Regions from separate parts of the Xanthocytophaga agilis genome, predicted to be linked through region 1. Evidence: riboswitches for the same ligand, from Rfam matches in the RefSeq annotation. Region 1 holds a riboswitch; each other region holds the start of a gene.
What was found. Region 1 has a riboswitch for S-adenosylmethionine ahead of QNI22_RS24585 (patatin-like phospholipase family protein). Riboswitches for the same ligand answer to the same signal wherever they lie in the genome.
Positions count from the first base shown of each region.

Region 2: another riboswitch for S-adenosylmethionine. It lies ahead of QNI22_RS07080 (O-acetylhomoserine aminocarboxypropyltransferase/cysteine synthase family protein); the one in region 1 lies ahead of QNI22_RS24585 (patatin-like phospholipase family protein).
Region 3: another riboswitch for S-adenosylmethionine. It lies ahead of QNI22_RS24050 (cysteine desulfurase family protein); the one in region 1 lies ahead of QNI22_RS24585 (patatin-like phospholipase family protein).
Region 4: another riboswitch for S-adenosylmethionine. It lies ahead of QNI22_RS36360 (YceI family protein); the one in region 1 lies ahead of QNI22_RS24585 (patatin-like phospholipase family protein).

Region 1 is NZ_JASJOU010000009.1:345,204-352,793, reverse strand. Features, by position in the region: gene metH (methionine synthase) at 1-1,644, opposite strand, end outside; gene QNI22_RS24585 (patatin-like phospholipase family protein) at 1,713-2,606, opposite strand; SAM riboswitch class I at 2,683-2,840, opposite strand; gene QNI22_RS24580 (Ppx/GppA phosphatase family protein) at 3,049-3,954, shown strand; gene QNI22_RS24575 (tetratricopeptide repeat protein) at 4,016-4,801, opposite strand; gene QNI22_RS24570 (RNA polymerase sigma factor) at 4,788-5,402, opposite strand; gene QNI22_RS24565 (hypothetical protein) at 5,659-5,904, shown strand; gene upp (uracil phosphoribosyltransferase) at 6,149-6,793, shown strand; gene QNI22_RS24555 (hypothetical protein) at 6,917-7,297, opposite strand; gene QNI22_RS24550 (DegT/DnrJ/EryC1/StrS family aminotransferase) at 7,505-7,590, opposite strand, start outside.
Region 2 is NZ_JASJOU010000002.1:100,300-107,889, reverse strand. Features, by position in the region: gene QNI22_RS07090 (homoserine dehydrogenase) at 1-1,004, opposite strand, end outside; gene QNI22_RS07085 (homoserine O-acetyltransferase family protein) at 1,042-2,094, opposite strand; gene QNI22_RS07080 (O-acetylhomoserine aminocarboxypropyltransferase/cysteine synthase family protein) at 2,166-3,491, opposite strand; SAM riboswitch class I at 3,763-3,867, opposite strand; gene QNI22_RS07075 (hypothetical protein) at 4,101-4,667, shown strand; gene QNI22_RS07070 (L-threonylcarbamoyladenylate synthase) at 4,703-5,269, opposite strand; gene QNI22_RS07065 (CTP synthase) at 5,590-7,221, shown strand; gene yidC (membrane protein insertase YidC) at 7,392-7,590, shown strand, end outside.
Region 3 is NZ_JASJOU010000009.1:219,260-226,849, reverse strand. Features, by position in the region: gene QNI22_RS24065 (nitric oxide synthase oxygenase) at 1-221, opposite strand, end outside; gene QNI22_RS24060 (SOS response-associated peptidase) at 385-1,062, opposite strand; gene QNI22_RS24055 (DUF4468 domain-containing protein) at 1,677-2,249, shown strand; SAM riboswitch class I at 2,475-2,578, shown strand; gene QNI22_RS24050 (cysteine desulfurase family protein) at 2,804-3,967, shown strand; gene QNI22_RS24045 (sterol desaturase family protein) at 4,212-5,435, shown strand; gene QNI22_RS24040 (redoxin domain-containing protein) at 5,623-6,291, shown strand; gene QNI22_RS24035 (phosphosulfolactate synthase) at 6,592-7,368, shown strand; gene QNI22_RS24030 (hypothetical protein) at 7,428-7,590, opposite strand, start outside.
Region 4 is NZ_JASJOU010000021.1:20,596-28,185, forward strand. Features, by position in the region: gene QNI22_RS36350 (hypothetical protein) at 1-699, opposite strand, end outside; gene QNI22_RS36355 (tetratricopeptide repeat protein) at 723-2,552, opposite strand; gene QNI22_RS36360 (YceI family protein) at 2,605-3,237, opposite strand; SAM riboswitch class I at 3,587-3,690, opposite strand; gene QNI22_RS36365 (hypothetical protein) at 4,344-4,682, opposite strand; gene QNI22_RS36370 (hypothetical protein) at 4,981-5,163, opposite strand; gene QNI22_RS36375 (phytoene desaturase family protein) at 5,199-6,656, opposite strand; gene soxC (sulfite dehydrogenase) at 6,704-7,590, opposite strand, start outside.

The sequences.
Region 1 (7,590 bases):
TTTTATCCATTTGGTTGCATTAAAAAAATCAACCGCATAGTTGTTGTGTTCTTCAATACCTGTTGCAACTGTCAGAATATTAGGGTCAAAGATGATATCTTCAGGTGGGAAGCCTACTTCTTTTACGAGAATGTTGTATGCTCTTTCACAAATCTGAATCCTGCGTTCATAGGAATCTGCCTGTCCCTGTTCATCAAAAGCCATTACTACAGTCGCTGCGCCATAACGCAGTATCTTATGTGCATAGTCTTTGAATTTTTCTTCTCCTTCTTTTAGAGAGATAGAATTTACAATCGCTTTGCCCTGTACACATTTCAATCCTGCTTCAATAACCTCCCATTTGGAAGAGTCTATCATGATTGGAACACGGGAAATATCAGGTTCGGCTGCTATCAGATTCAGAAAAGTGGTCATCACTTCTACAGAATCAAGCATCCCTTCATCCATATTAATATCTATGACCTGGGCTCCACCTTCTACCTGCTGACGTGCTACACTCAGGGCTGCTTCATAATCCCCTGTTTTAATAAGTCGTGCAAATGCTTTTGAACCTGTTACATTGGTTCGTTCCCCAACATTGATGAAGTTAGTTTCTTTGGTTACCCTTAATGGCTCCAGACCTGACAGTTTCATTGTCTTGTCAAACTGAGGAAGAGGACGTGGCTGATAGTTGGCTGCTACTTTTGCAATAGCCTGAATATGATCAGGCGTAGTACCACAGCAACCACCTATTATATTGACAAAGCTATCTGACAGAAACCCTTCTACAATGGCTGCCATCTCATCCGGAGATTGATCATATTCTCCAAATTCATTGGGGAGTCCTGCATTAGGGTATGCAGAGGTAAAGAAAGGAGATTCTTTTGCTAATGTTTGGACATACGGACGCATTAAGTCTGCACCTAGTGCACAGTTAAGTCCTACAGAAAGCAACGGCAGATGTGATACAGAAGTTAAGAATGCTTCCGTTGTCTGCCCGGATAGAGTACGTCCGGATGCATCTGTGATGGTTCCGGAAACCATGATAGGCAAAGGCTGCTTATCTTTGTTATTGACAAAGAATAAATCAATGGCAAATAAAGCTGCTTTAGCATTAAGCGTATCAAAAATGGTTTCTACCAATAGTATATCCGCTCCACCATCAACAAGTCCGCGTACCTGTTCATAATAAGCGTCAACCAGTTGATCAAACGTAATAGCACGATAGCCAGGATTGTTAACATCTGGCGACAACGATGCCGTACGGTTGGTTGGCCCCATAGCACCTGCTACAAAGCGAGGCTTTTCAGGGTATTTTGCATTAAATTCTATAACAGCTTCTTTCGCTACTTTAGCCGACTCATAGTTTAATTCATATACCAGATCTTCCATATGGTAGTCTGCCATTGCGATAGAAGTACCCGAGAAGGTATTAGTTTCAATGATATCCGCTCCTGCTTCCAGATATTTGGTATGGATTTCCTTGATGATTGCTGGTTGTGTAATAGATAATAGGTCATTGTTACCTTTCAAATCATGGGGGAAATCCTTAAAGCGTTCTCCTCTGTAGTCTTCTTCTGTCAGATGATACCGTTGAATCATGGTTCCCATGGCTCCATCAAGTATGAGGATACGTTGCTTGAGAATATCGCGAATGTCAGTCATGTAGGTATAGGTATATGTTAATGTCGATGTATGGTATATATTCTTAGTATATTGGTAGAGGTTATTTCTTATGTAGGAATCCAATCGTTAGTGTAAAAGGCAGACATATAACTCTTAAAATTGTAAATCTCATAGGGGGCGAGTCCTTTCTGCTGATTATCATAGGGTATTTGCTCTTCTCTATCCAGACGCAAACCTAGTGTTTTAGAATTGAGTATATAGGCATCCAAAGCAAGTCCAGATTGTGGCCTGTATAAATACTTGTTCTGATCAAAAAGGTCAATAGGATAATTAGCTAAAATACCTCCATCTACCATCACGTTTACCTTCTGGCCAGGCGCAGGTTTTGCTATAGTATTACCAAGAGAATCTATAAACATGGCTTTAAAATACAGAGGTATCGACATGGAAATACGAACTGCATCTGATACTTTCATGGCTGGATAGATTTCGTATGACAACGCTTCGACCTTTTGTTGGGTAAGATTGGTGCCTGTGACATATAAATCCCTCATACCGTTTGGGCCTGCCATAGTATGTAGCTGGTCCAGTGTAATATTGTCAAGTCCTGTTTTGGCCTTTAGTTGTTCTTCCAGCCATTTTGTAAACTTTTCACTCCTGTACCAGTTATAATATTTAACAAGGCTATTACTATCACCTATAAATACGAAACGGCCATCGTTCATTTTTTTTACAGGCATAGCATAGATGAGTTGTCTGATTTCATCTGCCGAATATCCTACAGCCAGAAGAGCGGCCTGTATAGCTCCCGCTGATGTGCCACCTACCCGAGTAATCGAATCCAGTATACCCCTCTGCTCCGGTTCCTTAATAGCACCACTATAGGCTATACCCCGAATACCGCCTCCTTCCATTACCAGATTTCGATAAACGGCTGTGGCCTGGCCAAAGCATTGACCAGTTACATAATATGCAAAGAATAGGAAAAAGAGATATCTCATTCCAGTTATTTTTAGCGCCTATACGTATGCAGTTCCAGAGAGGAGGATCATTTGATGGGTTGCAAATGAGGCTTCTTCCTTATCTTTCCCCAAAAAATAGTTTGTTCTGGGGTGGAAAGTAGCACCTTTTTTTACGTTTCAGAGATGCAATTCTGGTAGTAGTAAGATATCTGAAACGAAAAACGGTTGCCAAGACATCATTGGGTCCATTCCCTCCGTCTTTCTGGATAAGCATTTGTGTACAAAGGTATATAATTAAAAGGAAGATAAAAAATAGATACATAGTGATTCATTTATACAAAAAAATCATGGTATCCACAGGAATAAGAACTATCTATGGGAATGTATCCAAAACAAAGGTGCTATTTTTGTTCTGATAGATGGCAAAGAATAGTGTGGATACATGTTGTTACATTTTAAACATCCTTCATTTTTTTTATTTATGAAATTAGGTGCCATCGATATAGGGTCAAATGCTGCCCGTATGCAAATCAGTCTGGTATTATATGATGGAGATAAAGTGTCTTTTAAACAGGTAGAGTACATTCGATTTCCACTTCAATTAGGGAAAGATGTTTTTCATTCTGGCGTAATTGGTCCTCAGCGCGAAGCAAATCTGACCAAGTTTATACATGCCTGTAAGTTGTTGTTTGAATTGCATGAAGTAGATCAGTTTCGTCTTTGTGCTACATCTGCTATGCGTGAAGCAGAAAACGGACCCGATATTGTAAAGCGGATTCAGGAAAAACTGAATATGCGTATTCAAGTCATCACAGGCAATCAGGAGGCTGAGTTGGTCAATAATGTAGTAGTACGTGAATTGGATACAGCTACTTATGTGCACATTGATGTAGGAGGAGGGAGTACTGAATTGAATGTATATGTAAATCAGAAAAAAATTGCAGCCCGGTCTTTCAAGATTGGCTCAGTACGATTACTGGAAGAGCCTAAAAAAGCTGCGCGTCAATGGAAGTCCATGAAAGAATGGTTGGAAGAAGAACTTAGAGGGCTTTCAGAGCCTATCTATGCTGTAGGAACAGGAGGGAATATCAGTAAAATTTATGAGATGGCTAAACTTTACCAGTTCACACAACAGAGTGTAAGTGGAATGGTAAGTCGGGACGATATTGCAACCATTCATGATTTTGTAATGCGGCATTCTGTAGAAGATCGGATCAATAAACTACGTTTGAACCCTGATCGGGCGGATGTTATTGTACCTGCAGCAGAAATATATTTATATGTAATGCAGTGTGCCAATGCTGATCTGATCAAAGTGCCTGAAATAGGTCTGATTGATGGGATTATACAAGGACTCTATGAGAAAATAAAAAAGTTAAGAGTATAAAAAAGTAAAAGCCCGTTTATTCTTCTTTACAAACGGGCTTTTACTTTTTGATAATAAGGTCTTATCGTCTTTTCCACTGGAGGAGTTTCAGTTTCCAGTAGAACCATGAATCTACATCGCCATTGTGTACATGGAACTCACTACGATAAATCTTGTCGAAAAGCTTAATCGCATCATCAAGCTGATTGTTTTTTAAATACGACCATGCTAGGTAATATTCAGCTTCCTGATAATAATCATATGTGTTTTCTTTTGCAGATAGATATAGAACTTGCTTAAAACAATAGATTGCAGCAGAGGCTTGATTTATGGCAAGGTATGCATTGCCTGCAAGAAACGTTTCTGTAAGACCTTTCTCTTTGCTTCCCTTATATAATTCTACTACACGCACATAGTTAGCATTAGCGTACTCTGTGTGAATAAGATATTCTGTTTTGGGATGTTTGGGGCCTGCTTCGCCACGAACTGCATCGGAGGTAAAACTACTAAAGTCATCGCTATACAGGCTATTGGGAGTCAGTGACATAAAACCAATAGCTGACCAGGCAACGATAAGGAACACAATAATAGCTGCTATTCGTAAATAAAAGCGTATATTTTGTGTAGATGTATCCTGATTCTTTTTCTGTAAGCTTACCATTTTCTTATGGATTTCTTTTAATTCTTCACGTTGTCCATAGCTGCGAATCAACGTGCTGGCTGTACGTATTGATGTTACTTCTTCCTGTAAAGAAGAGTTAATTGAGAGTTGGTCTTCAAACTTGGCTTTCTCTCCGGTATTGAGTTCATTACGCAGGTATGCATCTATGTATTCCCAGCGTTCTTGTTGTGTGTTATTCAGTTCCATATGCCAGTAGTTCTTTAACTGTGTTTTTCATACCCGGATTCGTATCAATCCAATCAATTAGCTTCTTCATGCACTTGTACTTCTGATTACGAACTACTTGTTCACTTTCATAATGCATACGTTCGTAGATTTCTTTCATAGAAAGGTTTTCGTAATAGTAGTAGACTAAAATCTTTTTACATGTTTCACCTAGCTGCTCTATTAATTCTAATACCTTCTGCTTAGACTCGTTTTTGATCAGTGCTTCCTGTAAATCTTCTGACTCTTTAGACTGGGGTTCGTATGATTCTGTATCACGGATAAACATACGGTCTCTTTTTTTAAGTTCATTAAGCCATATATTGCGGGCAATGGCATATAAAAAAGTCTTGATACTTGACTCTCCTCTGAATTTTTCACGTTCTACGAGATCAACAAAAGTGATGATCGTTTCCTGAAAAATATCTTCGGCATCTTGCTGACTCCCTTTATTCTTTCTAATGAAGTTAGTTAGATTCTCAAAGTGCTCCGTATATAAATAACTAATAGGTTGTTCAAGATTTCTTCCGAACTTGACTAGCTGTATAATTTCCTCATCCGAATATCGTTTACCGATTTTCATTGTGTCGGGTATAAGTTTGTAAATAGTGCTTAGTTAAATGTAACCCAAATTTTGAAAAAAAATTAAAAAAATCATGGAATCCTGTTTACTTTTTAGGCTAGACCCTCATTAAAACCTACTGGTTTTTGTATCTGAATTTTCTTTGAGTCTATTTTAACTTTGTTGGTTACAATTTGGAGCGGGTATTTTACCAATGTAGTATGATAAGAATGAATGAAGGGAAAAAAAGGATTTTCGAAGATTTGGTAAAATAACTATGAAAGCAAAAAATAATTCAGGCAAAGTTCGTGTGTTTTTGATTATTCTATTGGTGTGTTTCTGGGGTATTATGATTCGTCTTGTGATGATTGAAGATACATGGGTAATTGCACTTTTGGGATTTTTATCATGGACAGCGTTTTTACTTTTCTCAATGCGCAGGACTTTAATACAATGGATACAGCAGCCGCCTTCTCATCCACATAGAAATATTCGTGCAGACCGACCCTATCCTGCTAGATAAGGTATTACAGATCTGACAAGACAAATAGATTTCTTCATGCTTGATCAAAAAAATGCAAAGTCATTGACCTTGCATTTTTTTTATGGTTATATTTCGGCAAGATAGCTTTATCCGCCTTTTACCTGTTATTCTGAAACCTCTTATATCAGAATAGAGATATTTTTGCTGTGTTGAGGTAAAAGCCATGGATATTGTATAGCAAGTATATCCGACTGAATATTTTGCACTATATAATCTACTACTCATGTTTGTATTGTCAGAGACCCCTTCCATTGCTAATCACTTTATTGCTGAACTTCGGGATATTGATATTCAAAAAGACAGAATGCGTTTTCGGCGCAATATGGAAAGATTAGGCGAGATGCTGGCATATGAGGTCTCCAAGTCGTTGACTTATGAAACTGCTCAGATTCAAACTCCTCTGGGAGTATCTGAAACATTACTATTAGAACAGCAACCGGTTCTGGGAACTATCCTTCGGGCTGGATTGCCCATGTATCAGGGGTTTGTCAATGTATTTGATAAAGCAGAAAGTGCATTTATAGGAGCATATCGCGGAAAACCTAACGATGACTATTCGTTTGATATTGAAATGCAGTATACGGCCATGCCTGATCTTGAGGGAAAAGTGTTGATTCTGATAGATCCTATGTTGGCAACTGGTAAATCTGTGATCAGGACACTGACTTCATTACGTACATTTGGGAAGCCTGCCTCGGTGCATCTGGTATCTGCTATTGCTACTCATGAAGGTGTAAGTTATGTGCAACAATATTTCCCTGAAGCAAAATTCTGGATTGGGGCACTGGATGAAAGCCTGAATCACAAATATTATATTGTACCTGGACTGGGTGATGCTGGTGATCTGGCTTTTGGTGAGAAAATGTAAAATGTTATAAGTTTGTGAATTCTTGAAGTAAGAAAAGTCCATGACTAACAATCATGGACTTTTGCTACTGTCAGTTACTCAGATTGCGGTTCCTTTCACTGGCAACTACAACTAAACAAACGCTTAGTTTTTACCGTCTTTCCTATCTTCTTTTCTGTCACGTACATTTTCTCTGCGATCTCTTCTGTTTTCCGCTCTGTCTCGTACGTCTTCTCTACGATCTTTGCGATCCTCTGCTTTGTCTACTTTATCTTCTAATTTGTCAAGTTTGCCTCCATTGTGTTTGGCATCACGTACATCCTCTCTTTTATCTCTTTTGTCTTCTCTACGATCTGCACGATTTTCACGTCTGTCGGCTCTGTTTTCTTTCCGATCTGCTACATCTTCTGCCCGATCTATTTTGTCTTCAATCTTGTCTTTATTTATAGGTGTTGTTTGCGCCTTTAGTTCATTGGTAAAGAAAAACAATGCGATTAGTGCAAAACCTGTAATTAAAGATTTCATAAGGAGTGAATGTGTTTTCATAATTGTATTTTGTTAAATGATATCTGTTAGAGTGGTTTCAGCTAATAAGGTTTAATCAGAAGGTAAAAATTTAGTATACCCAAAAAACTATGGATATATAGTGCATTGTCATTTGGTCTGAAATGGCATGAGTCGGTTAGGCTTGTAAGAAAAGTGTACTCAGGTAAAAATTAGTAAGGTTGACGTCTAAGAATAGTAATCCCGGATATTGCTAATAATATAGTCCTGTGCTTCTGATGAAAGGCCAGGATAAAGAGGAAGACTAAGACAGG
Region 2 (7,590 bases), on a different contig from region 1:
TCCAGGATAACATCATTGGTATAATGTATCCGGGTATGTTGATGTTTCTTATACTCATACTGATAATCATAGCGACAGGCTGAAATATCAGAAAGAACAGCGGAACCTGTAGGATGTCCTCCAGCTCCTTTGCCCATAAAAAATTGTTTGTCTGCAAATGCAGCTTCTACAGCTACACCATTGTATTCATTTTCTACACTATACAGATAATCATTAGGTGCAATGAATTGAGGCATAACAAATGCAGTAATGGTATCATCTGTCAATTTGCGGGTCTGAGCTACGAGCTTGATTTTTAATCCCTTTTCTTTTGCAAACTGAATGTCATGTTTAGACAATGATTGTATGCCATAGTTAAATAGTTCTTCTGGTTTTACAAAAATTCCATAGGAGTGTGTAACCAGCAGACAAAGTTTATTCAATGCATCGAAACCACCTACATCTGCAGTAGGATCAGTTTCTGCAAAACCTGCTTCCTGAGCCTGACGAAGGGCTGTTTCGTAACTCAAATTTTCCTGAAATATTTTTGAGAGAATATAATTGGAAGTACCGTTGACAATACCACTTACAGAGTAGAGCAGCTCGTTATCATAATACTCTTCCAGGTTTCGAATAATAGGAATACTACCACACACTGCTGCTTCGTAAAGAATTGGTGTGTTGTATTGATTTTGTAAGGCAACCAGTTCTTCCAGATTTTCTGCAATCATTTTTTTGCTGGCAGAAACAACGGTTTTTCCATTCTGAAGGGCTGTTTTGGCAATGATATACGCATCTTCTGTGTTGTTGATCATTTCAACAACCAGATTGATAGTTGGGTCTCCCAAGATATCATCCGGATCGAATGTAAATCGATCTGCGGGTAATGGACGGGATTTGTGAGGGTTTTTTACACAGATTTTGACAATCTCGGCATTAAAATCTGTTGTATGTGTAAAAATGTCGTAAAGGCCTTGACCTACCACGCCAAAGCCAAATAAACCGATGCGTAATTTCTTGCTCATGTAACGTCTTACTTATATGTCTATATGAATAAAAATCTCACTCTTTTTCTACTGGTATATCTTTCGGAATGTCAGAGGAGATATAAAATTGTTTTAGTATCTGACTCAAAATCTCAAACTCTACTAAAAAACCATCATGTCCATAAATGGATTCTATCTCTGTGTATTGCGCATTCGGTATAGTTTGTGCCAAGTATTTTTGTTCTGATACAGGAAATAAAATATCTGTAGATATACCTATGACAAGTGTTTTGGATCGGATCACCCGTAGTGCTGCTTCTACTCCTCCACGCCCACGCCCTACATTGTGTGAATCCATTGCTTTGGACAATACCCAATAGCTGAATGCATTAAATCGTTTTGCCAATTTCTCACCCTGGTATCGTTGATAAGACGATGCAGGAAAATCATCCTGTTTGTTTTTATCAGGTGACGTTTGTTTCTGAGTGTATGTTTCGTAATGGCGATAAGACAGTAAGGCAATAGATCTGGCTGTTTTCATTCCCTGGATACCTGCATCCGGACGTTTTTCTTTCCAGGTTGGATCTGTTTCGATTGCCATACGTTGTGACTCATTGAAAGCTATTCCCCATGCTGAATGGTAGGCATTGGTGGCTATCAGAATCAGGTTGTCAATGAGAGTAGGCTGCAGAATTGCCCATTCCATAGCCTGTTGCCCACCAAGTGAGCCGCCAATACAGGTGTGGATTTTTGTAATGCCTAAGTGAATACGAAGTAGTTCCATGGCATTGACCATATCCCGGATAGTCACAAACGGAAAGTCGTGATAGTATCGATCATCGGTTTTGTTATTCCATGAAAATGGCCCTGTTGATCCATAATGTGAACCAATGATGTTGGCACATATAATAAAATGCTCATCAGGATTGTAGAATTTACCTTCTCCAATCATTCCTGACCACCAATCATCTGCACTTGCATTTCCTGTCAATGCATGACAAACCCAGATCACATTATCTTTTGTTTCATTTAGTGTGCCGGATGTTCCATACACCAGATTGAACCGTGCTAAAGTTTCTCCAGACTCTAATGTAAATTCTTGTTCGTAACTGAATTGTAAAAGATTCAAATTCAATTAATAATTAGGGATGAAAAGATTGGTTTCATGGCTAGTTATTTTAGCCATGAAACCCTTTTATATTAATTTAATACTGCGCTATCTTCGTGAATTTTAACAAATGCCTGTTCAAAATCGGCTTTAATATCTTCAATATGTTCCAGACCTACTGACACCCGCAGTAATGTAGGCTCTACACCGGCACTGCGTTGTTCTGTTTCATTCAATTGAGAATGAGTTGTTGAGGCTGGATGGATAATAAGCGTCTTGGCATCTCCTACATTGGCCAAATGGCTAGTTAGCTTTAAGCTGTTAACAAATTTCTCAGCTTCATCTTTGCCTCCTTTGATGTTGAACGTCAGAATTGATCCTGCTCCACGTTTCAGATACTTTTGAGCCAGTGTATAATGTGGGCTGCTTGGCAGACCAGGATAGTTTACACTTTCTACCTGATCATGTGCCTCCAGCCATTGGGCCAGTTTCAGTGCGTTCTCCACATGACGATCTGCACGTAAAGAAAGGGTTTCTAATCCTTGAAGGAATAGGAATGAGTTAAACGGACTAATGGCTGGACCCCAATCACGTAAACCTTCTACCCGGCAGCGGATAATGAAGGCGATATTAGGAAGTCCAATAGGATTACCTTCTCCAAAAATTTCCCAGAACTTTAATCCGTGGTATCCCTCTGAAGGTTCAGTAAACTGAGGGTATTTTCCATTGCCCCAATTGTAATTACCACCATCAATTATTACCCCACCAATACTGGTACCATGACCTCCAATCCATTTGGTTGCTGATTCTACAACAACATGGGCTCCATGTTCCAATGGACGGAAAAGATAACCGCCAATACCAAATGTATTGTCAACGATTACAGGTAGATCATACTTTTTGGCTAAGGCTGCAATGGCATCGAAGTCTGCTACATTCAAACCAGGATTTCCAATCGTTTCCAGATAAATAGCCTTGGTTTTTTCATCGATTAATTGTTCGAAGCTGGCTGGTTCATTGTCTTTGGCAAAGCGAGCTTCTACACCAAGCCTTTTAAATGAAACTTTAAACTGATTCCAGCTTCCTCCATATAAAAACGGAGAAGTGACAAAGTTGTCACCAACATTGAGAATGTTATTTAATGCAATAAATTGTGCTGCGTGTCCTGAAGCTACAGCCAGTGCTGCAACCCCTCCCTCCAATGCTGCAATCCGCTTCTCAAAAACGTCCTGAGTAGGATTCATAATACGTGTGTAAATGTTGCCAAACTCTTTTAAGGCAAACAGATTTGCACCATGTGTAGAATCTTTGAACTGGTAGGAGGTGGTTTGGTAAAGAGGCACTGCACGTGATTGTGTAGTAGGGTCAACTTCCTGACCTGCATGCAGTTGTAGGGTTTCGAAACGTAATTGAGACATAACTAGGTGTGTTTGAGGTTGTTAAATAAGATTGAAATTTGGATTCTTGAAAATACAGCTTTTTTAGAGGGAATTCCAAATAAATCTCCTTAAAGTATATAAAACTAGTAGAGTAATGCGACTCCGCTACAATTTTGCACACATCGCAAACTAGAGCGCATTCGGAAAGGAAAGAAACTCAATACACAAAAAAATGCTGGTAGAATGTGTTGCAATAACACAGTCATGCACAAATGGCCTGAAATTGATTTTTTAAGAAGCATGATTTTTTGATTTATATTTCCTAATCAGCTTAGGTAGGATTTAGCACCTTGCCATTGAGGGTAGGTTGCCAGACGTTCTTCGAGCCTATTCTCTCCCGTCTTCTGTATAAACCAATTACTTGTTGAGGGTAATTGACTTGCAGGGTTACAAAAGTAGAAAGCGTTTTTTAGATTTGCAAAATTTGTTTATGAAACCTTCAGCTATGGCAAAATCATTTATCAACCTAGTATAGGTTTTGAGGACAATTCATGTTTTATAAAAAGACATGTCCCAATTAGAATTTAAAAAATGAGATGGGATCAGATTTTGCACTTATTTTGTGGTCATCATTATTCTAAAAATGCTATGGGATTTCAACTTAAGATTTTCTTATTGGTTTTAACGGCTTGGGGAATAGGTTTTCAGGGTGTGCCTAAACTAAAGAAGACAAAGCTAACAGAACAAATTACAGTTTCGCTACCTGAAGATTTTCATCCAATGACAGATGATGAAATTGCCGCCAAATATTTTGTAGCACGAAAGCCAACTGCTAGTTTTTCAAGTGCTGACCGGGTAGCTGATTTCTCTTTTAATCAAACAACTACACCTGGAAGGCAACAGGATCTGGCAATGTTGAAAGACTTTTTTAAATCGGGAATCCGGTCTAACTTTACTAAAGTTGATTTTATTCAGGAAGGAGTTGTCCAGATTAATGAACGGGATTTTGTCGTTTTGGAATACACCGCAGAATTGCGTGATGAGGATCCTAATTCAGCTAATAAGGGTGTTACACGCCAATATTCTTATATTGTATATACAACGATTCGTAATAAAGTGAATGTTATGGCCTTCAATTGTCCTGTTCAGGTAAAAGAACGCTGGCAACCTATTGCGAAAGAGGTTATGAATTCTATAAAAATAAGTGGAAAGTAAGAAAGATAGGTTCAGGTATCATACCTGAACCCTTACTATTTCCGGATAAACTTAATTTCACCATTGACTTCCAACCGGAGTATATTGGCCAGCTGATAATCATTTTTGGTGCTTTGATCCATTGGGACAACATAGTCTACGCCTTTGACAATTTCAGGATCTACATCATCTAGTGTTCTGGGAATAAACTGATTAGGGCGATTTGCAGAAGTTGAAACAATCGCACGATTAAACTTTCCGATAAGCTTCACCAGAAAATCATTGTCTTTGACTAAGCGAATCGCAATACTTCGATCTGATGCTAACACATCGGAAGATACATTTTTTCCATTGGAGTAAACCACAGTTAATGGACGTTCTGAAAATTCAACCAGATCCCAGGCTATATCCGGCACTTTATTCATATATTCAGGGAGCCAGCCTATTTGTGAAATCATAGCCACCAGAGGTTTAGGTGTTTCTCGCTTTTTTAATTCATGGACTCGTTTAACAGCCGCGTCATTACGGGCATCACAAAGAATACTCCATACTGTATCAGTAGGAGAAAGAACAACTCCACCTGTTTTTAAAATTTCGTAGGCACGCTGAATACTATCTGTCATAAAGGTTTTGTAAGCAGTATTTTTTAGAAGTGCAAAATAAATGCTTTGTATGGACAAATATTATTTTTTGTCGCTTATTCCCTCTGTCTGCTTTTTATTTAAAAGATATATTATGTCTTGTGAGATATACTTATAGTATGTATAGGTAATTCATTTCAAGAATCTATGTAGTAATCGGCTTTTACCAGCTTCTTTTATGATTATTCTGATAAAGTTTGGTAAATCTTTCACTTTTTGAGAGTTCGTTATTTTTATCTGTTTAACTCCCAAAAATTTTCCCTACCTTTGTATCCCATAAGTCTTTCAGAGAATAACAACTTATGGCATCTGCAAAATACATTTTCGTTACGGGAGGCGTAACATCTTCTTTAGGCAAAGGAATTATTGCATCATCATTGGCTAAGCTTCTGCAAGCCAGAGGTTTCTCGGTAACCATTCAAAAATTCGACCCTTATCTTAATATTGATCCAGGCACATTAAACCCCTACGAACATGGGGAATGTTATGTCACAGATGATGGGGCAGAAACAGATTTGGATTTGGGGCATTACGAACGTTTTTTGAACACTCCTACATCTCAAGCCAATAACGTTACTACTGGACGCATCTATAATAGTGTAATCACTAAAGAACGACAAGGTGCATATCTTGGCAAAACTGTTCAGGTAATTCCTCATATTACAGATGAGATTAAACGGAGTATACGGGCATTAGGTGATACTGGAGAATATGATATTGTTATTACTGAAATAGGTGGTTGTGTGGGTGATATCGAATCATTGCCATTTATTGAAGCAGTACGTCAGTTTAAGTGGGATGTAGGTCCAAATAATGCGATTGTTATTCACTTAACGTTGATTCCTTATCTGAAATCTGCAGGTGAATTAAAAACAAAGCCTACTCAACATTCAGTGAAAGACCTATTGGAAACTGGTGTGCAGCCAGATATATTGGTTTGTCGTTCAGAACACCCTATTCCTCAGGATATCCGCAAAAAAATAGCATTATTCTGTAATGTGCATATTAATTCGGTAATTGAAGCTCAGGATGCGGATACTATTTATGATGTGCCGCTGATGATGAAAAAAGAGAAACTGGATGAAAGAGTATTGGTGAAACTGAAGCTTTCACATGATAAAGAGCCTGATATGGAAGGCTGGAAAGAGTTTTTGGGACGTCTCAAGAATCCATCAGAAGAAGTAACCATTGGCCTGGTTGGAAAATATGTGGAACTGCGTGATGCCTATAAATCCATTGCAGAAGCCTTCATTCATGCCGGAGCTCAGAATGAATGTAAAGTAAATATCCGGTGGATACATTCAGAAACACTGTTGCCGGAAAACGTAGAAAACTTGTTTGAGGATCTGGATGGGGTATTGGTAGCACCTGGATTTGGTGAAAGAGGTATCGAAGGAAAAATAGCAGCGATTCGGTATGTTCGTGAAAACCAGGTTCCATTCTTTGGCATTTGCCTGGGTATGCAGTGTGCAGTTGTAGAGTTTGCCCGTAATGTTCTAAAGCTGGATGGGGCCGCTTCTACAGAGTGGAATCAAGATACTTCACATCCGGTGATCAATATGATGGAGGATCAGAAAAAGGTTACTATTAAAGGTGGTACTATGAGACTCGGTGCGTATCCATGTGATCTAAAGAAAGGTTCACGTGCTGCACAAGTATACGGTAAGAGTAAAATCTCAGAACGCCACCGTCACCGGTATGAGTTTAATAATCAATACCTGGAAGCTTATGAGAAAGCAGGTATGACAGCTACTGGTATCAATCCGGATACAGGACTGGTTGAAATTGTTGAAATCAAAGATCATCCTTGGTTTGTTGGTGTACAGTTTCACCCTGAACTAAAAAGTACAGTAATGAATCCTCAGCCATTATTTGTTCATTTTGTGAAAGCTGCTGTAGAATATGCTAGTGCTAAGCGCTTAGTAGTGAGATAAAGTTGTAACTTGCAGCCAATTAATAGGATAAACGCTACAATATGGAAAGGACTCTTTTCGTCTTTTCCATATTGTTATGTTTTAACCTCTTACCAATAAGCTGATGTACTAACAACTTATGCATCAGTGAATGATTTAATCCTTAACCATAATTATTTAATCGCTTTTTGATGGATCGTAATAATCTGATCGGATTTCTGCTGATTTTCCTGCTTTTAATAGGGTATACCATATATGAATCGCAGCAGCCGCGACCGGAGCCGCCCAAGACTACGCAGGCTACTCCTGCTCCTAAAGTTGCACCTTCTGTTTCTGAAACTGTAACAGATTCTGCTACAGCTAAAAGAATGTATGGAGATTTTGCGGCTG
Region 3 (7,590 bases), 130 kb from region 1:
AGTGATTTCCAATATAGCCGGCCAATGCATCGGTTGCTATTCCGCCAGGCTAATTTGGCACCATACTCCAACTCCTCAAATGTATGGATATAAGTGCCTGTGGTATTTATATCATCAACCACCTGGTTAAGTCGTGTATTGAGATTTGCTGTTATTGCGAGTTCTGTATATGTCTGGGTAATAAATTCTACCGCTTCTTGTTTCAAATAATCGGGATGCATGCTTTATCAGTGGTATTCTGAGTGAAAACCAGAATAGTTTTGATATAGTTTCGAGACAGAAGGAGTGGCAAATATTGTTTGGAATAACTATTTGTTAATCAGATATAAATAGAAAAATAAATCTGGTGCTTCAGGCATAAGTTGTATTGCCAGAGAAAAAATCCTATTCAAACAATACATAATTACCAAATTGATCTGTTGGCTGAGATGGAAGTGTAACTTCAAGCGTATTAAGATCTAGTTGATTAATCTGGCCCGAAACAGGGAACAAACGGAGCTGATCACTAGAATAGGGTTTAATAAGAGGAAGTATTTCTTGTAGTGTAGTCTCTGTTTTTAACCAGGCCTTTTCCTGTTCAAGCGGAAGGATAAGAGGTATTTTGGTAGAGATAGGAGCAATTAGTTCATTGGCATCTGTGGTAATCATGGCACATGAGATCTGGTTGTTGTTTTGTGAGTCATATTGCCATACACCTGCAAAGGCAAATGGTATATTCCACTTAAGTGTAATACGGTAAGGAATACGACTTTTATAGGAGACTTTTTTCCAGAGATAAAATCCATCCGCAAGGATAATGCAACGTTGTGTGAGTAACTGGGTTGTTTGAGGAGTTGTCTTTTGAGTATCCTGTTTGATAAATACCTTGTGGATTGGTGTTTTTCTGTTCTCTGAAATACCCCATATCGCTTTTGTCAACTGTTTAGGCTGCAGATCAGTAATAACAGATATAGTATTTCCCGGAGAAATATTGTATTGAGGTTCTATGGTTCCTGGGACCTTTATCTCAAAACGACGTATAATTTTTTCTTTTGGAAGACTAAAGGAATAACGATCGTACATACACTCACAAATATTCAATAAGACACGGTTCAACAAAGCCATAAAAATACAGAAAATATGGATACCTCGTTGAATTAACAACTTCACTCATCGTAATAACTTTATTAACAAAATAATTTGTCTTTGGTTGCCATAAAAAGCGATTTACTTAAACTGTTTGTTTACATGAAGCGATGATTAAGTACTTATACTTGTTTTTTATATATGTAAGTTTTTCTAAAACTCAGCGGCTGGTAGTGTAAGCTAATTCATATAAACGAATGAAGTTTTACTAATGAGAATTTATCCTTTTTTCGGGTATATAGAGTATGCTTAGTTTTAATTAATTGATATACAGAGTGTTGTATTGGTATTTTTAACCTTTAATATGATAAAGTTATCTGGTATAAAACATGTTTATTGTACTAAAAAGAACAGTCTCATCGGAAAAACTTTTACGTTAATCGATAAGAAAGATAGTAAAAGCAGGATTTTTATACCGATTATTAGATGTTTAGATAGTTATAATGCACCTATCACGTATAGTCCAATTACTAGTTAACTACAACTTCTTACAATTTGTGAGATATTTGTCTACAGGAATAGACAAGAGTGAATCATATTATATTTTAACTATGAAAAAACTAGTACTGACAATTGGTATTGCTTTAATTAGCTGTGTAATAAGCATTGCTCAACACGCTGAGTTAATGATGTTTTCAGGAGAGATTAAGGTAGATAAGCTAGAAAAAGAGGAGATTTACAAACAATTATCTTCCTGGCAGCAAGAATATATGCCTAAAGAAACCATACGAGAATCTGATAGAGGAGCAGGAGAAATAAAGGGAACATCTTATCTGGTCTATAATAGTAATGTACACGCAGCAAGTGAAGTTACTAAAGGTTTTATTTTGTTTGACTTTAAGTTTGTGGCTATAGAAGATGGTTTTCGTTATCAGATAACAAATTTTAGACATGAAGGAAAGATACGATTTCATACCATTCTGATGACTCCTAGCTTTCCCTATAAGATTAATGCAGTAGAGAAACCTTGGTATGATCTGGTTTGGAAAGATATAAGGACACAAATAAATCAACAAATGCCCAAGATGGTAGCTTCTGTAAAGGATGTTGTAGAGAAAGCTGCGTTGTTGGCTAAAAACGAAAATGAAGCAAAGGATACTCTACTAACTCAGATGGGAAATTAATATATATGATTCAATGTTGATTAATATAATTAATTGGAAAGCTTTATAGTTTCTACTATAAAGCTTTTTTGCATTTGATAATGAGTGAGTTATGAGTGAATATTAAAATGGAATAAACTAATTCTGTAATGTCTATAAAAAAAGTAGACAAATTGTTTGTTATGTTATAAACTGACTATATATTTGTGACATAATCCTGCTAATTAATACCACCATTAATTAGTTAATTTATACAGAGGAAGGGAGAGAACAGGCTCGCAGAACTTCCAGCAACTTTCTGACCACCCGGAAACAGTGCTACATCCTGACCGAATAGGTAAATATAAATTAACAATCGTATGCTAAAAACAACTTATTACTCTACCTGCGGACGAATGTGTTGCTACTGAGATAGATACATTTTTTCTGTATCACATTAACAACACAAGAGGTTAGACCTCTACTCAGACACTATATCTATGTTTAGATAGCCTGAACATACTAACTCTTATGAAGAGAAAGTTCTATTATGTCTGTTCCATATCTTTTCACTTATTATTCTTTAGTACAACTTTATGGAAATATACTTCGATAATGCAGCTACAACACCTTTAGATTCGCAGGTATTAGAAGCTATGTTACCTTACTTAGGTAAGCATCATGGTAATCCTTCATCAACACATCAATATGGAAGACGGGCTAAAGACGCAGTAGAATCAGCCAGGAATACAATCGCTACTCTGTTACATGCTTCACCTGAAGAGATTTTCTTTACATCTGGAGCCACAGAAGCAAATAATCTGGCATTGGCAGGGAGTATTCACACGTTACGTTTCCGGCATTTTATAACAAGCCCTTTAGAACATGATTCAGTGTTAAAAAGCCTGGATTTTTATCGGAAGAATTATCAGATAAGAGTTAGTCTGGTTGAGACAGATGCATGGGGTAGAGTTAATCTTGGGCACCTTCAATACTTATTACAAAAGAATCCAGCATCCTTTGTAAGTCTGATGCACGGAAATAATGAAATTGGGAATCTGAATGAAATAGAAGAAATTGGAAATATATGTCGCACCTATAAAGCTGTTTTTCATTCTGATACGGTTCAGACATTAGGGAAAAGGCAGTTAAATCTATCAAAGGTCCCTGTTCATTTTTTAGTTGGTTCAGCCCATAAGTTTCATGGGCCCAAAGGAATTGGTTTTCTCTATGTAAATAAACAGATCCATTTGCAACCATTGATACATGGTGGCTCTCAGGAAAAAAGTTTGAGAGCGGGTACTGAAAATGTTGCTGGTATTGTAGGTTTGTCAACCGCCTTATCACTTGCCTATGAGAACCTGGATGACACACAGAAATATCTGCAAAAATTAAAAGGTTATCTTATCCGAAGATTGAAGGAAGTATTTCCTCAACTTACCTTTAATGGAGATAGCGATCAACAGGATAAGAGCCTTCCCTCTATTGTTAATATCGGGTTTCCTGCTTTAGGTGATAGAGCTTTGGTAGATATACTGAATGAAAAAGGAATATATGTATCAGGAGGAAGTGCTTGTTCAAATCTGGTAGAGCATGGTTCACATGTACTTAGACAGTTGGGGCGTAATCTGGAACTAGAGAATATTCGCTTCTCATTTAGTAAATACAATACCTTGGCAGAAGTGGATTACTTGGTTAAGGTTTTATCAAATATTTATGAACCCCAAAATGTATTACAGTATGCTGGTGCGGTTAAGTGATTGTTTTTTAGTGCTTTATATAAAAAGTGAAAATTTTTTATGATAATCTCTATAAAATCTATAGGAATTATGTATTTTTGTAAAGTGAGATGAAAAGATCTGTTTTAAATACCCTGAGCAATGGCTAAATAGAATAAAAAATATATGGTGGTAAATGTATTCTTCTTATTCTCAGGCTGTTGCCAGGGTATTAAAAACTGAAAGAAGATTATCCACTTATATTTCAATAAAGGTCTTGTTTACTATGAAATTAAATTATCTGGCATTTGCAATTCCCATTTTCTTATTGTTTACAGCATTAGAATATTGGGTCGCAAGAAAACAACAGAAAGAAGATTATTTCCATTTTGACAGGTCTATTGTCAATATAAGTATTGGCATTGCTGAAAGACTTGCAGATTTATTTACAGTTGGTATTTTCTATTATTTCTATACATACATACACACTCACTTTGCTTTATTTGATATCAAACCAAGCATATTATTGTGGCTGGCATTGTTCCTATGCACTGATTTTGTCTGGTATTGGTATCATCGTCTGGCTCATGAAATTAGCTTATTATGGAGTGTACATGTAGTACATCATCAAAGTGAAGATTTTAACTATACTGTTTCTGCACGTATTACTGTTTTTCAGGCATTGGTTCGGGTTGTTTTTTGGTCTGTACTACCCTGGATCGGGTTTCCACCAGAGATGATTACAAGTATTTTATTAATTCATGGTGCATATCCTTTCTTCATTCATACACGTACTATTGGCAAACTGGGAATACTGGAATATATATTGGTAACTCCTTCTCATCATCGGGTGCATCATGCTTCAGATGAGCATTATCTGGACAAGAACTATGGAGATGTTCTTATTATCTGGGATAAGATTTTCGGGACTTTTGTTGAAGAAAAGGAAGAACCTCATTATGGTTTAACGAAGCCATTGAACAGTCATAGCTTTTTATGGCAGCACTTCCATTTTATACTGGAACTAATGTATACAGTCAAACATACCCAAGGGTGGGGCAATAAAATAAAAATCATTTTTGGTGGTCCTGATCTGGTTCCTGAATATGTAAGAGAGAAATTGGAACAAAGATTCCTTTTTAATAAGTCAGTAAATGCTAGTGGTATACGATTTAAAAATTATGTCATATGGCAGATTGGAAGTGTACTTCTTAGTTTGTTTCTGGTTATTTTATTTGAGCATCAGATTTCACTTAGCCTACAGATAGGAGTAGCACTATTAATAGTATTGACACTCATTAATTGTGGTGCCATTCTAGAACAGCGGACATGGGTCTTTTACCTGGAATATACGCGGTTGGCAACAGCTACATTATTTGCCTATATATATTTTGGGCCAACAAGTATAGTTGTATTTGGTAGCCTGTTTGTAGTAACTCTGATCTGCTTCTTTACTTGGTTTGAAAAACAGTATCTGCGTTTGATCTATGGTTCTGCTGTTGCATCTTAATTCTTATGTGAGGTTTATGTTACATTATTTTGCCTCTTATGCATGCTATTGTTGTTGGTGATTGCCAACTAAATCTAGCATTATTTTAAACAGGAAATCTGAGGGAGTTGTCGGAGAACTGTTTTTCAGTCCTATATCTAAGGACATTATTTATAAACTTATCTGTAGACTTTAAAAAACGACATATATGCAATCTCATATAAATGCCCGATCTCTTCCTTTTATTCCTGATTTTCAACCTGAATTTGCATTTGAAAACTCAATAGCGGATTATTCAACACGTTTTTTTGCTGAAAAGACTCTTATCCCTCAACCACTAACAGTTGGCGAAAAAGCTCCTTCAGCTGAATTATCACGTCAACAAGGTGTATGGCAACAGCTACCTGGACACTTATTCTCTCATTCAACAGTATCTATTGCTGACTTGGTTGAGTACAAACCACTGGTTATTAGCTTTTATACTCCAGCGTGGGGAGAATATAGCAAGTTACATCTGGACTTATTAGATAGATCACATCAAAAAATTTCAGGGCTTGGAGGACAACTACTTGTACTAACTCCTTTGGAGACAGATGAAATATCCAAGCTTATCAAAGAGACCGGATTACAGTTTAACTTCATTCATGATCAGAATAATCAGGTAGCAGAGCGGTTTGGGGTATATTCCTCTATTTATCCTTTCTGGCAACGTATTTCTGGTATTAATGGAGAAGTACCATTTCCTGCTACATTTGTAATTGCCTCGAACGAAGTTGTCGTGCATAGTTTCTATACGGAAGATCTTAGTAATCTTTATGATATTCGAGAGGTCCTTACTGCTATCTATACAGTGAGGGATATTCGACAAAGTGCCTGATAAAAAGGGAATTAGGCCTTTTTATTTTTAGGGATGTTTTGCGCTTAGTAAAACCACAGATGCCTCATCTGTGGTTTTATTGTTTAAAAGCATTAAACGCTGTAAAATAGCTGGTTATAGTTCCTATTGAATTGATAAAAATGCGAATTTCTATGCATTATATTGTGGATGTGAACAATTGCACGTTTCTTTGAAAGTTGAAAGTCTGACAAATTGTTTGTCAGAATATAGTAACATAAAATTATCTGTGAGAAAATCAAACTAAAAACCACTATCAATTTTATTTCTGAGTCTTATTCTATGAATGCAGAATCGTATTTAAACTATCATCTGACGCAGCTTCCTGAAAGAGCTGTGAAACCTCGTGAGGCAGGTTTGACAATGGTTATGGATAAGGGAATGAGTTTGCGGGAGGCAAGTGATTTTATAGAAAAAGGATCTGAATTGACAGATCTTGTAAAATTAGGCTGGGCTACTTCTTATCTGACACCTAATTTAAGGAAGAAATTGGCTTTATACAGAGAGGCAGGATTACCTGTATATTTTGGTGGAACCTTATTTGAAGCATTTGTTATTCGTAATCAATTTGATGATTATCGAAGATTGCTGGATGAGTTTGGTATGACTCATGCAGAGGTATCAGATGGATCTATTGAGATGCCTCATCAGGAGAAATGTTATTATATAGAAGCTCTGTCTCAACAGGTAACAGTCATCTCTGAAGTAGGATCAAAGGATGGAGAAAAGATAATTCCACCTTATAAATGGATTTCTATGATGAATGCCGAAAAGCAGGCAGGAGCATGGAAAGTAATTGCAGAAGCCAGAGAATCTGGAACTGCAGGTATTTTTAGAAGTAATGGGGAGGTTCGTCCTGGTCTGGTAGATGAAATCTTATCTCAGATCCCACCAGAATATATCATCTGGGAAACGCCACAAAAAGCACAACAGGTTTGGTTTGTAAAATTGTTGGGGGCAAATGTGAATCTGGGAAATATTGAACCAAATGAAGTTATCTCTGTAGAGACAATCCGATTAGGGTTACGAGGTGATACTTTTCTTACGTTCATTAATTAGTATGAAATAATTACATTAAATGCAAAAGGTTAAGTAAACTCCTACTTAACCTTTTGCATTTAATGTAACTGATCAATCCATTTGGTAACAAAGAAAAATAGTGTACATGTAATCAGAGATATTGTCAGATTTAGAACAGCCATAATAATTGTGTACTGTATTATATTGGACAGTATATAGCTTTCAGATATATCCAGTGTAATTACCAGATTGTAGATCTGG
Region 4 (7,590 bases), on a different contig from region 1:
TATCTCATAACTACCTTTGTCTGACACAGGAAGCAATCCCTCGAAAATATTATCCTGAATACTTTTCAGTACCACTTCATTCTGAGGAGTACTGTCTTTCTTCACCAAAGCTTTTACATCAATGTTATCTGCATTCCATATACCTCCTTTGTTGATCACACAGCCACACATCATTACAAGATTAATCCTGATTTTCACCTGGTTATTTTTTAACGAAGCAATCTGAATTACCTGATGTGTCTGTGGTTCCAGAATGTCCAGAATAAAACCTGGAATCTCTAATACAACTCCTTCCCCATCTATTGCTTTTCCGGGTATAAGCCATAGTTGTGTACTAGCGGTTACAGCCGCAGATTTACGATTTACAGGCGCAATAGCTTCAATAGTCACAAATGTTGGTTCTTTGATATCGATCAATGTCTCAAATTTGGCTGTCTTTTCATCGGTGAGAGGAAGATTACGAGTATAGGGAGTCTTCATAATCAAGTCCGTGTTTCCCGATGCACCCGTTGTTAATCCTTTTGCCAGCACTTCTCCAGTCAGATCGCTTCGAATAATAATATAGGCTCCTCCTATGCCTGTTCCAATAAATTTGGCATCTTTTGCTTTGGCTCTTACAATTACTTTTGTGGGTTGTGCAAATGCGTATAAACTCAGAAAAAGGGTTATCAGAAGTGTACAGATTCTTTCAGGTTTCATTGTATGGTCGGGAATGGTCTTGCTTATAAAGGATATAGTGTTTTGTCACCATATTGCACTACCTGTGCAAGCAATGCAGCATATTTTTTGGTATTTACTGAATCACCTTTTTGTTTGTAGACTTTGTATAATCCCCATAGTCCATTGGCTGTATTAGGATGTCTTTCGAGTAGTTGTTCGTAAGCATTAATAGCCTTATCATACTGACGAGCTTTCAGATGTGTTTCGGCCAGACTGATCAATACCGGACGTGCATAAGACGGAGGTTCGCTATATCCCAGGTCATCCTCTTTCTGTTTTGCTTTTTCCAGTAAGGCAACAGCCTCATTATAGTTATTTTCTGCACTTTTAATTACACCCTGCAATTCAAGAGAAGCCACATTCAGGTCATTTAGCCTACGGATATTGATAATATCATCAGAATGCAATTGGTGACTATTGCGCCATAACGAAGCATCCAATGCATCTGCATACTTTCTGGCATCAGCGATTTTGTTGCTTTTTACCGCATGCATTCCTGAAGCAAAGTAATATAGAGCATCTTTGTAGGCTATGGCTTTGGTTGTATATAAGCTATCCTGATCGAGCCGAATAGCAGCCAGACGATCTGCAGCCTTCTTGTAAAATCCAAAGCACAGTTCCATCTTGGCAGGTGCAATTACCCCCTGATAAAAGAAACGGCCTTCATATTTTCGTTTGCGTTCTTTAGTAGCAGGCATGCTTTTCAACTTTTCTGCATATAACAGTGCCGTTGCATACCGTCCATCTTCGGCACAGTTAGATAAAAGATAGTTGATGTTATGAATATAATTCCAGGCGTCTACTTCCGCAATTCCCTGCTCTTTCATATATGCAGAGTCGACAGCCAGCGAAGCAGCAAAGGCATCATACGCTTTTTTGTAGTCACCCAACTTATAATACACATGCCCTGGCATATGCACCATATGTCCTGAGGCAGGTGCCAAATTGGGTAACTTGGCAGAACTCTCCAGTGCCTGTTCCGGACAGCAGTTTTCCATCAGATGTATCCAGTAGTGATGAGCAGCAGCATTTTCAGGGTAATTTTTCAGCAGATCACGCAAAAGGTATTCAGCATATAGTTGTCCTTCATGGGGATTCATAGCCGCATCGTACCCTCCCATTTTGCTTAATGCCAGAAATAACTTGGCATCTATGTCTTTCGGATATTTGTGAATGATCAGTTCCAGCTTCTTCTGATATTCTTTTTTACTCCCATCTTGTTCTTCATCTCTTGCCAGTATTGCGTCTGCGTATAGCTTCTCATGTTCAGAAGCTGTTTCTTTTAGCTTTTTCAATTGTTGAACGGCTAATAATTTATCGGCTGTAAAGTCATCTCCTTCAATAGCACCAATGGCACTGTATAAACCCCAGTAAGGCATAAGAGCAACAGAATCAAGCCGAATAGCTTCTTTAAATGCACGATAGGCTTCAAAATCCCAGAAGCAGTGCAATAAAGCAACCCCCTGACTAAAATAAGCCTGTGCCTGTGCAGAAGACGTTTTTATTTTGAGATTAGAAGATCCAATTCCTTTGAGTAATTGCGGGGCAGGAAGATTATGAACATATACAGTTTCCTGCCGATAAGCCTGTATATGTGCCAGATGATTATGATCTCCTCCACCCGAATGAGCATGATGCTCTTCCTGTCTCACACGCTGAGCCAATGCGGTAGAGGAAATCAGTAACACTAGTAAGAAGTAAAATTTCATCAATACTGTATAGAGTTGTATGGTTGCTGTATTTTGTGAAAGGTAGGAAAGATTGGACTTTGGGCAGGCAATGGCAGAACCCAAAGCCAAATCAGATTGGTTAATTCCCTTTCTTACATTCACACTTTAACTATAATTATACTTTTACACTTTACTTTAGAGGCTAAAATCTGTTTTATTTCGCTTTTGCAGTAGCAGTAGATTGTCCGGTAGCAACAATGTTTACATCCAGTTCAAAATCGTCGTAGATAAACTTATCTCCAATATTGGGGAAGAAAGACTTAGAGCCATACTTGATATCGTATTTGGTTCGGTTTACTACTATCTTGGCAGTTGCTGTAGCTTTATCTTTTTCGATCTTCGCAACAGCTGGGAAGTTAACTGTGTTAGTTACACCTTTAATGGTTAGCTTTCCGGAAAGGTCATAGGCATCTCCTCCTTTTGGGGTAGCAGAAGTGATTGTCAGAGTAGCTTTTGGGAACTTCTCTACACCAAAAAAGTCATCGCCTTTTAAATGTTTTACCAGTTTGGCGTTTTGCTCACTATCTGTAATATCGGTAACAGTGATTGTTCGTGTATCAATTTCAAAAGTTCCACCTTTTAGCTTACCATCTGTTACAATCAGATTGCCACTGGTCAATGCAATGTTGCCTGTATGCTGACCAGTAAATTTCTTACCAGTCCAAACTAATTTACTGGCTTGTGTGTCTACTTTCAGAGTTGTTTGTCCCTTAGACGTTTTGTTTCCGATAAAGGATACTAAAACAGAAGCGACAATAGCAAGGAATAAAAAGGAAATACGTTTCATAATTACTGTTGGTTTAGTGGTAAATCAAAAGATAAAACTTGCAGTAGCCGTGAATATCTCTCAATCCAGGGTTCTGGAAGCAATTGGTTATAGGTAGTTGTTGATTGGTTACTTATTTTTCGATTGTAAAGACAAAGCATTTCCACCCTACCAACAAAGGCAGTTCGGCAGACAGTACATGTTTGTGATTACAAATAATAGCAGAGAGAAATTTCTGTCAACAACCACTATCTTCATAGTAGCTTGTTATAGTATAATCCATAGGCTCAACTAAGAAATAGTACATCCCTGTTGTGTGCAATAGACGTCTTACAAATGTTGAGAATAGGAGTTGTTTCATCGTCTTGTTAATTTATCTTTACCAAAATGGTCAGGATGTAGCACTGTTTCCGGGTGGTCAGAAAGTTGCTGGAAGTTCTGCGAGCCTGTTCTCTCCCTTCCTCTGTATAAATTAACTAATTAATGGTGGTGCTTAATTAGTAAGATGATGCAAATGTAGAGACTAATTTGTGATTTCCAAATCATTTCTCTACTTTTTCTGTAGAGATTATGTATTTATATATTTTTCAACTTTTAGGTTAAAAGAAAATAGTCAAAGAATACATCTTTGTGATAGTGCAAGAAGTATATTCCTATGTCAAATACTATAAATAAAAAGGTCTGAATCAATAAGACCAATAATATCTTTTCGAATCTAAGAAAGCTTACGGAAGAGTTACACCCAAAAAAGATCGTATTTGCTAATAAAATTAGTAATAGTAACCGCATATTCTGGTATTGTCTCTAACACTTCAAGTATCTATAAAGAGTGGGTTTTGGAGCAAAAAAATCAAGTTTTGGGTCATTATAGTTCTATCGCTACATTTTTGTACTAATATAATAAACCTTTTTCTCTTTTGGGTTAACGAAAATAAGTTCTGCTGCTGAAGGAGTAACACCATAACAATAAATACTCTGAGGGTAAACATAGAAGTCTTCTGCCCTTAGTTTTTCTACTGTCGGAAACCATGGTGTCTTATGTTGACAATTACCAACAAAAGTTACCGCTTGATCTAAACAGTTGGGAGGCTGTCCATCCGATACCAATTTCTTGATCTACTGTCATTTCATTTAGTTAGTTCGTCAACCGTTATATTCGTTATTTTTATTTCATAAACGTCAAGATGGTCGCCGGTGAATGAATGTGCGGAATTATAGCTATTCAAGACTTTTTCAATCCTCTCGTCGCCAAGTCCACACCAGTTTAATACAAATCTCACGTCTGATTTAGTTGCCTTACCTTCTACGTCTCTGTTGCCCAAAGTCATTGAGTATATTACATAACAACCAATAACTATTACTCCTATCAGTGAAATTCCGCCCCAGATTGTCAGTAGCAGCCTGCTTACTTTAACCATTTTTTCTTTCAAACCTATTTTAGCATTTTTTGTCAGTTGTATTTTCATATCATGGAATATAACTGGTAAATAAACGAACCTTTCTTTGACTTCAAATAAAGATACAGAATGTATAATTATATTATTCAAGCCTCAATTGTGTCCCATTCCTCAAATCTTAGTCATCATTTGCTTAACAAGATCGATTAGCTTGAATTGATTAATCTGATTGGGCTTATACATGTCCCAAATTGGGAATAGCTTTTAGCTCATATGTAACTCCTCTATAAAGTGAGCAAGGAGAAAGACTGGAGTAACAATATGGATTCTTCCTTGTAACAAAGCATAAGCAATATCAGCACTCCTATCAGCATATCCTCCTGCCTTCATGGGTTTGATAATACCATTTTTGACAGGAGGTTGTAGGAACAGGCAAAGGCAATCCTGCCAACGCTAAAGCAATAATGGTTATACCAAGTACGACTACCGTCCAGTCTTCGGTAAAGATAAATCGTGTTTTTTCAGGAAGGGTTTGAGTAACTCGAGACATCGAAATCAGGTTAGCTATATTTTTATAAATGTATTTTAATTCAAAAAAGGCTTTAGAGGCATAATAGGTGTTTTAAAGATATCTTTCAGAGCTCTTTTGGCCGCATAATATCCACACATACCATGTACGCCTCCACCAGGAGGCGTTGAAGAAGAGCAGATATAAATGCCTTTGGCTGATGTTTTATAGGGAGAAAGACGCAAAGCGGGCCGTGTATATAATTGAGTCAAATCAATCACTCCACCATTAATGTCTCCACCTATATAATTTGGATTGTACGATTCCATTTGTATCGTATTCATAGTATGCCGGGCTAGAATACGGTCTTTGAAACCAGGGGCAAAACGCTCAACCTGATCCTCAATTGCATTGGTCATATCTACTGTGGAACCATGAGGTACATGGCAATAGCCCCATAGGGTTTGCTTTCCTTCTGGTGCACGTGAAGGGTCGAAAGCACTTTGTTGAGCTAGTAACACAAAAGGAGCTTTTGGATGTTTGCCGCTCCATATCTCTTTCTCAGATAGGGCTATTTCCTGAAAAGTGTTCCCCAGATGAAGGGTTCCTGCCTGTTTGCACTCTGTCGCTTTAAAAGGAACAGGACCATCCAACGCCCAATCTACTTTAAATACGCCCATGCCATATTTATAATTGTTAAGTTGCCAGCGGTACAGTGGGGAAAACTGATCTCCGGCAATTTTAAGTAGTTGTCTGGGGGTCAGATCAAAAAGAATGGCCCGACTGGAAGGGAGTTGCTTTAGAGAATGTATCCACTGATCGGTTTCTATCTTACCACCCAGCGAAACAAAATACGAAGCCAGCGCATTGGCAATCGATTGGGACCCACCTTTGGGTAGAGGCCATCCATACAAATGTCCAGCTGTCATCAGGACCAGTCCAATGGCAGAAGTTGTCATATGAGACAATGGCTGTATCGAGTGAGCAGCCATACCAGCCCATAATCCTTTGGCTTTTTCTGTAGAAAAATAGTTCGACAGGCGACTAGCAGAAGGCAATGCTTTCAGACCAAACTCAGCCATTTTAATCGGATATATTGGAAACTGCAAAGGCCCCAGTACATCTGCTGCGATCTTGGGCCAATCATTGAGCAAAGGTTCGATCAACCGTAAGTAAGGGAGTCGATCCTTTCCCAGTAACTCAGCTGTTTTATCAATTGATGAAGTTAGAATCGCGGCTGTTCCATCATCAAATGGATGCGCCGCTGCTGCAGGTGGCTGAATATACTCCAGTCCATGCTCAGTTAATGGAAGACTTTGAAAAAAGGGCGATCCAGCAGCCATAGGATGAATGGCCGAACAAACATCGTGTTTAAATCCTGGCAGCGTCAATTCCGAAGTACGTAAGCCCCCTCCTATTGCTTTCTGTCCTTCTATCAGCAGTACTGAAAGTCCTGCCTGTTGCAAGGCTATCCCTGCTGCAAGCCCGTTGGGACCTGAGCCTACTACTACTGCATCATATTCATAATGTGCCATTTATTTCCGGTTTCTATACGTTTTATTCTGGAAGCTCTTTTCACTTCTCACCGTAACTTTTCAGGTTTAAATACCACACTTCCATCTGGTTTGATAACCCATGCTGTTACAGGATTCAGGTGATATCCACCCATGTCTGTACCTCTGGCATCAATTAACTGCTTCAGGGTAGGTTGTGTATAGCCTGTTTCGTCTGTGACACGACTTAAGATCTCTGTTGACTCTCCTTTCCATTGCCACAAATACCGAAAGGCGGTATGTGCCTTGTCCAATATGGGTTCCTGAAGAGTTGCCTTGTGCCATGACTTTCCGGCATCTGTACTCACCTCTACATATAACACTTTACCTCGACCGGACCATGCAATCCCTCTGATCTCCAGCCAACCTTTCTCAATATGTTGAGGATAGGAAGGAAAGGTGATGATCGACCGCGCATCCATATCAAAGCTAAACATACGTATTTTTCCGTCCCGAATTGTTTCTGTGTAGCGGGAAGTTTCTTCCCGGGTCATATAGGGTTGATCTGAAAGTTCTATCCGGCGCAGCCATTTTACATTGGCATTGCCTTCCCAACCTGGTAAAAATAACCGAATGGGGTAGCCTTGTTCTGGTCGCAAGGCCTCCCCATTCTGTGCATAGGCAATAATAGCGTCATCCCACCCTTTTTTGACAGGAACACTACGTGTCATGACTGCGGCGTCTGAACCTTCGGCCAGAAACCAAGTCGCTCCGGGCTTTACACCCACTTCTCTGAATAATGTTGAAAGCTTTACGCCTGTCCATTCACTCTGGCTAGTTAATCCGCAGATCTCCTGTGGAGTCATAGTTTCTTTTCCGGTACGAAAATTTCCGGAACATTCCAGAAAAGCAATCCGTGATATGGAAGGAAAACGCTTCAGATCAGCCACAGTGAAGACAAGCGGCTTCTCTACCA